3 regions of the Cellvibrio sp. BR genome follow, and region 2 is predicted to be linked to each of the others. Evidence: predicted binding sites of a transcription regulator. Region 2 holds the regulator's gene; each other region holds the start of a gene.
The links. Region 2 encodes PhoB, which activates phosphate uptake and scavenging genes when phosphate is short. Its sites were predicted from a motif close to TGTCATAAANNTGTAACA; they were not measured.
Positions count from the first base shown of each region.

Region 1: ppk1 (polyphosphate kinase 1) is a predicted target of PhoB. The motif match lies at 1,513-1,530, and genes of this name have one in related genera.
Region 3: O59_RS12400 (ABC transporter permease subunit) is a predicted target of PhoB. The motif match lies at 813-830, and genes of this name have one in related genera.

Region 1 is NZ_JH668200.1:250,931-253,206, forward strand. Features, by position in the region: gene ppk1 (polyphosphate kinase 1) at 1-1,476, opposite strand, end outside; gene O59_RS01050 (DUF4156 domain-containing protein) at 1,673-1,990, opposite strand.
Region 2 is NZ_JH668200.1:395,768-398,043, reverse strand. Features, by position in the region: gene phoR (phosphate regulon sensor histidine kinase PhoR) at 1-774, opposite strand, end outside; gene phoB (phosphate regulon transcriptional regulator PhoB) at 922-1,620, opposite strand; gene ubiA (4-hydroxybenzoate octaprenyltransferase) at 1,751-2,276, opposite strand, start outside.
Region 3 is NZ_JH668202.1:484,078-486,353, reverse strand. Features, by position in the region: gene O59_RS12405 (PstS family phosphate ABC transporter substrate-binding protein) at 1-729, shown strand, start outside; gene O59_RS12400 (ABC transporter permease subunit) at 910-2,276, shown strand, end outside.

The DNA.
Region 1 (2,276 bases), 140 kb from region 2:
GTAGACATCTTCACCCAAATCTTTATCCGAGGTGAGCAAACCATAGTCGGTATAAATTTTACTGGTGCGCGGGTGATAGTTGCCGGTGCCCAAATGCACGTAATAACGCAGTTTGGTCTGTTCGCGGCGCGCGACCAAAATCATTTTGGCGTGGGTTTTAAAACCGACCACACCGTAAATCACGTGAATACCAAAACGCTGTAAACGCTCGGCCAGTGCCACGTTTTGTTCTTCATCAAAACGTGCGCGCAATTCCACAATCGCGGTCACCTCTTTGCCCGCTTTGGCAGCGGCAACCAAGGCATCCACAATCGGTGAGTTGGAGCCAGTGCGGTAAAGCGTTTGTTTAATCGCCAGCACTTGGGGGTCGGCTGCGGCCTCGCGTAAAAAATCCACCACACACTGAAACGAATCAAAGGGGTGATGCAGCAACATATCCTGCTTCTGCAACACTTCAAAATACGAATTGTTGCGCTTGGGCAGTTTGGGCATGGCCTGCACAAAAGGTTTGAAATAATGTTGCGGGGTTTTGATCAAATCAAATAAATCGGCGAAGCGATTGAGATTCACCGGGCCGTTTATGCGATACAAATCGCGCTCTTTAATTTCGCAGCGCTGCAATAAAAACTGCTCCAGCTCGCCGGGGCAGGTGTCGGTAATTTCCAGGCGCACTTCGTCGCCATATTGGCGATAGGCAAGTTCACCTTGCACCGCGCGCAACAGGTCATCGGTCTCCTCCTCATCGAGAAAAATGTCCGAGTTGCGGGTGAGGCGGAACTGGTAACTTTCCATCACCGTCATGCCCACAAAAATCTCGCCCATAAAAAAATGAATAATGGAGGAGACAAAAACAAATGCGCGCCCTTGGGTGACTAATTCTTTGGGCAATTCGACAATGTGTGGCAGCGAGCGCGGCACCTGCACTATGGCGCGGCCGGAGTTGCGCCCAAACGCGTCTTTGCCGTCGAGGCGCACAATAAAATTCAAACTTTTATTGAGGATGCGCGGAAAGGGGTGCGCCGGGTCCAGGCCGATGGGGCTGAGTACCGGTAGCACTTCGGATAGAAACACCTGCTTTAAATGCACAATTTGCTCTGGCGTCCACTCGTCGCGGCGCAGCACAGAGATGCCGTTTTCGCGCATCGCCGGCACCACTTCTTCATTCAGAATGCGGTACTGCTCGTCCACCAATTGATGGGCGCGCACAGAAATTTCATTCAGCGTCTGGGTTTGGGTCAGGCCGTCCGGCCCTTGGGTTGGGGGCGCATTGCGCTCCAGAATTTCTACCAGACCACCCACGCGCACTTCAAAAAATTCGTCGAGATTGGTGGAAAAAATACACAGGAATCGCAGCCGTTCCAGCAGTGGCAAACTGCGGTTATAGGCTTGATGCAAAACACGTTTGTTGAATTCGAGCAGGCTCAGCTCGCGGTTGAAATAGGCGTTATCCACCTTGTACCTCGTAACACGATTCATGTGAAGCCAATAAGTTGCGCCAGATTATGGCAATTGTGTGACAGAAATAAGACAGTAGTGTTCCTGTTGTAACACTAGCAAAGAATCGCTGCGGCGGGGCCGTTAGGCGAGAATGAAAAATAGCGGCGGGAAGGAAAAACAAGGCCTGCACCTGCAGGCCTTGGTGACTGATCCACTGGTAGGAATCAGCGGCGCATCAGTTGCACTTGTATACATCAAAACTCTGGCGGCCATCGTTCACCAGGCTAGCGGGAACAATGGTATCACCACCAAATGAACTGGCTTCATTGCGTGCCATGTTGGTCAACTCAGTGGCCACTTTGTTAGGGTCGCGCTTCATAGAGCCAACAAAGTTATCTTTCACTTTTACGTTCACGGTGCGGACTTTTTCACAGCTGCGCACGTTAGCGGCGTTGGCAACCGCCACATTGCTGCCTTGTTCATTTACTTTCACCCAAGTACAGGCGCTGGTGAGTGATACCAGGGCAACAGCCAACAGAGACATTTTTTTCATAAGCAGATCCTCGCAAGTGATGGTGGGGTAGTCGCTGGTCAGATACTAGCCAACGACCAAAAACTCGCGGCTACACTAATGCCAGCGCGTCAGGGTTGCAAGCCTTGCCGCGCGCAAGCCTGTGGCATCAAAGATAATAAATTTGGGCAATCGCTATCGGCAGTAGTATCTTTAGCGCTAGCGCATCTGGCCCCGCTGCCGCGCTGTGACTAATATGCGTCACCCCCGTGTTGCACGACCAATAATCAGATTCAGCGATAGGACAATCCCTAAAGAGGAGTTTACC
Region 2 (2,276 bases):
TAAATCGTTAATCAGCAGCGACATACGCTTGGCTTGCTGCAACATTTGCTGCAGTGGTTTATTCCAGCTCGGGGTGGTGTTGTTATCGGCGAGGGTTTCCACATAGCCGTTTATCACCGTGAGCGGTGTGCGCAATTCGTGGGAGACGTTGGCGATAAAATCCTGACGCATTTTTTCCAAGTTGTGCAGTTGGGTCACATCACGCACCACAATCAATCGCTCCATTTTGCCAAACGGGGTGATTTGGAATTGCAGGTGTTTGGAGGGAAAACGCGGCGAGGGAATTTCCAGCGGCTCGCCGTAATTGCCCTCTTCAAAATAGGCGACAAATTTGGGGTGACGCACAAAATTGATGACCGATTGCCCCTGGTCTTTGGTATTCAACCCAAGCATGCGATGGGCGGCGGGGTTCCAGAAATCCAGATGGCCGCGCGCGTCCAGAATGACCAGCCCGTCTTTGAGTGCCGAGCTGATTTCCTGGATGCGTTTGATCACCGCTTGCAGGTTGTCTTTTTCAATGCGTTGATCGCGCTGCAGTTGGTAGATGTTGTCGAACACCTGCCCCCAGATGCCACTGGCCTCCGGCGGGTGTTCGCTCTCGCGTTTGAGCAGCCACTGGTTCAAGCGGCGCATCTGCCAGAGCATCCACACAATGTAAATGCCACAGCCGAGTAGCATCCACAGCGCGTAGTTGTCGCTGAAAAAACCAATCAGGCTGCAGGTGGCGAGAATAATCAGAATGCGCTGGAGTTCAGCGCTGAAACCTTTTAACAAGGGGGCCTCTCAGTTTCGATCCGTATTCGGCAGCGGGCAAGCCTGCGCGACACGCCGTGAACCCATCCATGGGGGCTAATCGTCGACATCCTGTCTCCGATTGTCGCTCAGGCTTGCCCGCTGCCGAATACTTGCAGCTTAGTGATATCAGGCTTCGATTCGTGTCGAAAAACGATAGCCGGTACCGCGTACGGTTTGGATCAGGTCTTCGTGACCGTCGATGGTCAGAGCTTTGCGCAGGCGGCGGATATGCACATCGACCGTGCGCTCCTCCACATACACATTGCCGCCCCAGACATGATCCAGCAATTGGCTGCGAGTATAGGCTCTTTCCTGGTGGGTGAGAAAAAACTCCAGCAGGCGATATTCAGTGGGGCCCATATCGACTGACTGATCGTGGATGGTGACGCGGTGGCTGGCGGGGTCCAAACACAGACCCTGTACGGTGATGGGGGCGGCGGAAATCTGTGGGTCGGCACGGCGCAATACTGCTTTCAAGCGGGCGACCAATTCACGCGGTGAAAAAGGTTTGGTGATGTAATCGTCGGCGCCAACTTCCAGCCCCTGGATTTTGTTGTCTTCCTCACCTTTGGCGGTGAGCATGATGATGGGAGTATTAGCGGTAACTTCGTCGCGCTTCAAGCGGCGCGCGAGTTCAATACCGCTGGTACCGGGCATCATCCAATCGAGCAGTATCAGGTCGGGTTTTTCGTCGATAATCAGGCCGTGGGCATCCTGCGCATTACTGGCTTCCAGCACTTGGTACTCGGCCATCTCCAGTGCCACACGCAACATATCGCGAATAGCGGATTCATCGTCGACGATAAGAATTTTGCGACCAGTCATAATCTTCTGCCTAATAAAACTACGGTAGGCTTCACGTTTCATGAAGCTATTGTTGCAGCTTATTTAATAAGCTCAGTGTTACATATTTATGACAAGTCAGAAAATTGTAGCTGCGTGCAGTCGCGTGGGCTTAGCGCCAGTAATAATCCATAGCTAAACCGGCAAATACCGCCACACCCACCCAGTTGTTATTTAAAAAGGCTTTGAAGCAGGCTTCGCGCGCGCGAAAGCGAATCAGCCATTGTTGATAGGCAAACAAACCACCCGCCACCGTCAAGCCCAGATAATAGAACAGCCCCAGCTCAAAGCGATTACCCACCAGAATCAGCGCATAGAGCGCCAGGATTTGCAGGATGCCGGTCATCAACCGATCCTGTTCGCCAAACAAGATGGCGGTGGATTTCACGCCGATTTTAAGGTCGTCCTCGCGATCCACCATGGCATAAAAGGTGTCATAAGCCACCGTCCAGAGCACCACGGCGAGGTAAATCAGCCAAATGTTTTCGTGTAGCGAACCGGCCTCGGCCGCATAGGCCATGGGGATTCCCCAGGCAAACGCGGCACCCAATACTACCTGCGGCAAGTGGGTGTGACGTTTCATAAAAGGGTAGCAGAAGGCGAGCAACAGACCGCCGACGGAGAGTTTGATGGTAAGC
Region 3 (2,276 bases), on a different contig from region 2:
CCACCGGCCTTAACCGAAGGTACTGCTAACTTCGGGCCTATGAGCCGCGCGATGAAAACCGAGGAAATCCAGGCGTTTGAAGCCAAGCATGGCTACAAACCCACCGCTGTACCGGTAGCGATTGACGTACTTGCAGTTTACGTAAACAAAGACAACCCGATCGAAGGTTTAAGTATTCCTCAAGTGGATGCCATTTTCTCGGCAACCCGCAAATGTGGTGGTGCCAAAGACCTGACTCGTTGGGGTGATGTGGGCTTGACCGGTGCATGGGCAAATCGTGATTTCACCATGTACAGCCGCAATGCCGTTTCTGGTACTTATGGTTACTTCAAAGATGAAGCCCTGTGTAAAGGTGATTTCAAATCCAACATTCTCGAGCAACCAGGTTCTGCATCTGTAGTCCAGGGTGTGTCTGAATCGATCAACGGTATTGGTTACTCAGGTATTGGCTACATCACTTCAGGTGTGCGCGCCGTGCCTCTGTCCAAGAAAGATGGGCAGCCTTACGTTACTGCCGATGCAACTCACGCGCTGGATGGAACCTATCCGCTGTCACGTGTGTTGTTCATGTATATCAACAAGCATCCGAACCGCCCGCTGGATGCGATTCAGTTAGAGTTTGTGAAGTTGATTCTTTCCAAGCAAGGCCAGGAAACCGTAGTGCGCGATGGTTATATCCCACTGCCTGCGTCAATGGCCAACAAAGCACTGGCTGAATTGCAGAAGTAATCAGCGCGCGCCTGGATTTTCTTGTGTTACCCATAAAAACGCCGACTTGTTCGGCGTTTTTTTATAGACAGAGCCAGGGTAAATATGACAGTCAGATGACAGTTTCGGGTTTTTGTAACAAAAGTGTCATCTTTGATTGTTAGGATTCTTGCGCCAGACGATAAAACAGGTGAGTAGACCATGTCCGAACCCATTACAGCGGCAAAGCCAATCCAGAGCCTGATGCCCAATCGCGAGCAGCGCAGCAAGTTGCGCAACATTCGCAAATTTAAAGACCAGCTATCGCGCTACGGGGTGATGTCTGCCGGACTCGCGGTAGTATTTTCACTCGGTTTAATTTTCTTTTATCTATTCTCCGAAATTGCTCCCTTGTTTCGTGGTGCCTCGGTTGAACCCTTGCACAGCTACACGCCCGCCCAGTTGCAACAGCAGGCCTCCGACCCGACTGAATACCTCACGCTGGAACGCTACGAAGAAATTGGCGCCAGTTTCAAGCGTAGCGGCGCAGTGCATTTTTTTAATGTCAGCGATGGCAGCCAAGTGCTTAATGCCCAGGTATCGCGCACCGCTGATGTGAGTTTTACCAGTATGGCGACCAGTACGCCTGATTACGGTCTGGTTGCTTATGGTTACAGCAATGGCCAGGTATCAATAACGAAAGCCAATTACGCGCTCAGTTATCCAAACGATAAACGCCAAATCACACCGAGTTTGGTGTATCCCTTGGGTGATTCTCCCTTAACCCTGGATGACCAAGGCGCAGCGCTTACCCAGCTAGCCGTACAAGAGACTTCCAGCGGTATTTTATTAGCGGCCATGACGGCAGATGAGCGTCTACTGCTCGCTATTTTTAGCAGCAGTCAAAATATGATTACCGGGGAAGTCAGTATCAGTCAGGAAGTGATAGCGCTTCCCTCGCTTCCAAATGGCAGTAAGCCCGTATCTATGCAGATTGATAGCGGTGCCCAGCATTTAGTGATTGCTACAGATCAGTCGCAATTATTGCTCTACAGCATCATCAACCCTAGCGCTGTAAAAGCTCAGGCACCAGTGACTATTCCTGATGGCAAAGTAACCCGTATGGAGTTTTTGGTGGGAACTGCCTCGCTCATTATTGGCACCGACAAGGGAGCCCTGAGCCAATGGTTTCTGGTTCGCAACCCCGACAACATTTATGAATTGAAATATGTACGTGGTTTTGAGGCGTTGGACGGTGCCATCACCCGTATCACACCTGAGCATGCGCGTCGCGGTTTCTGGGCTGGCGACGACAAAGGCAATATCGGTATTTACTACGCTACCTCCCAGCGCACCTTATTAATTGAGTCGGTGAGTGATAAACCTATCCAGCAGCTTGCTATTTCTCCCATTCACAATCGCAGCTTGTGGTTGGATGACGCTAATAACCTGAGTGTGGCCGATGTCTGGAACAAACACCCCGAGGTTTCTTTCAGCTCGCTCTGGAAAAAAGTGTGGTACGAAGGGCGCGATGCACCGGAATACATTTGGCAGGCATCATCGGGCAGCGATAATTTTGAACCTAAAAT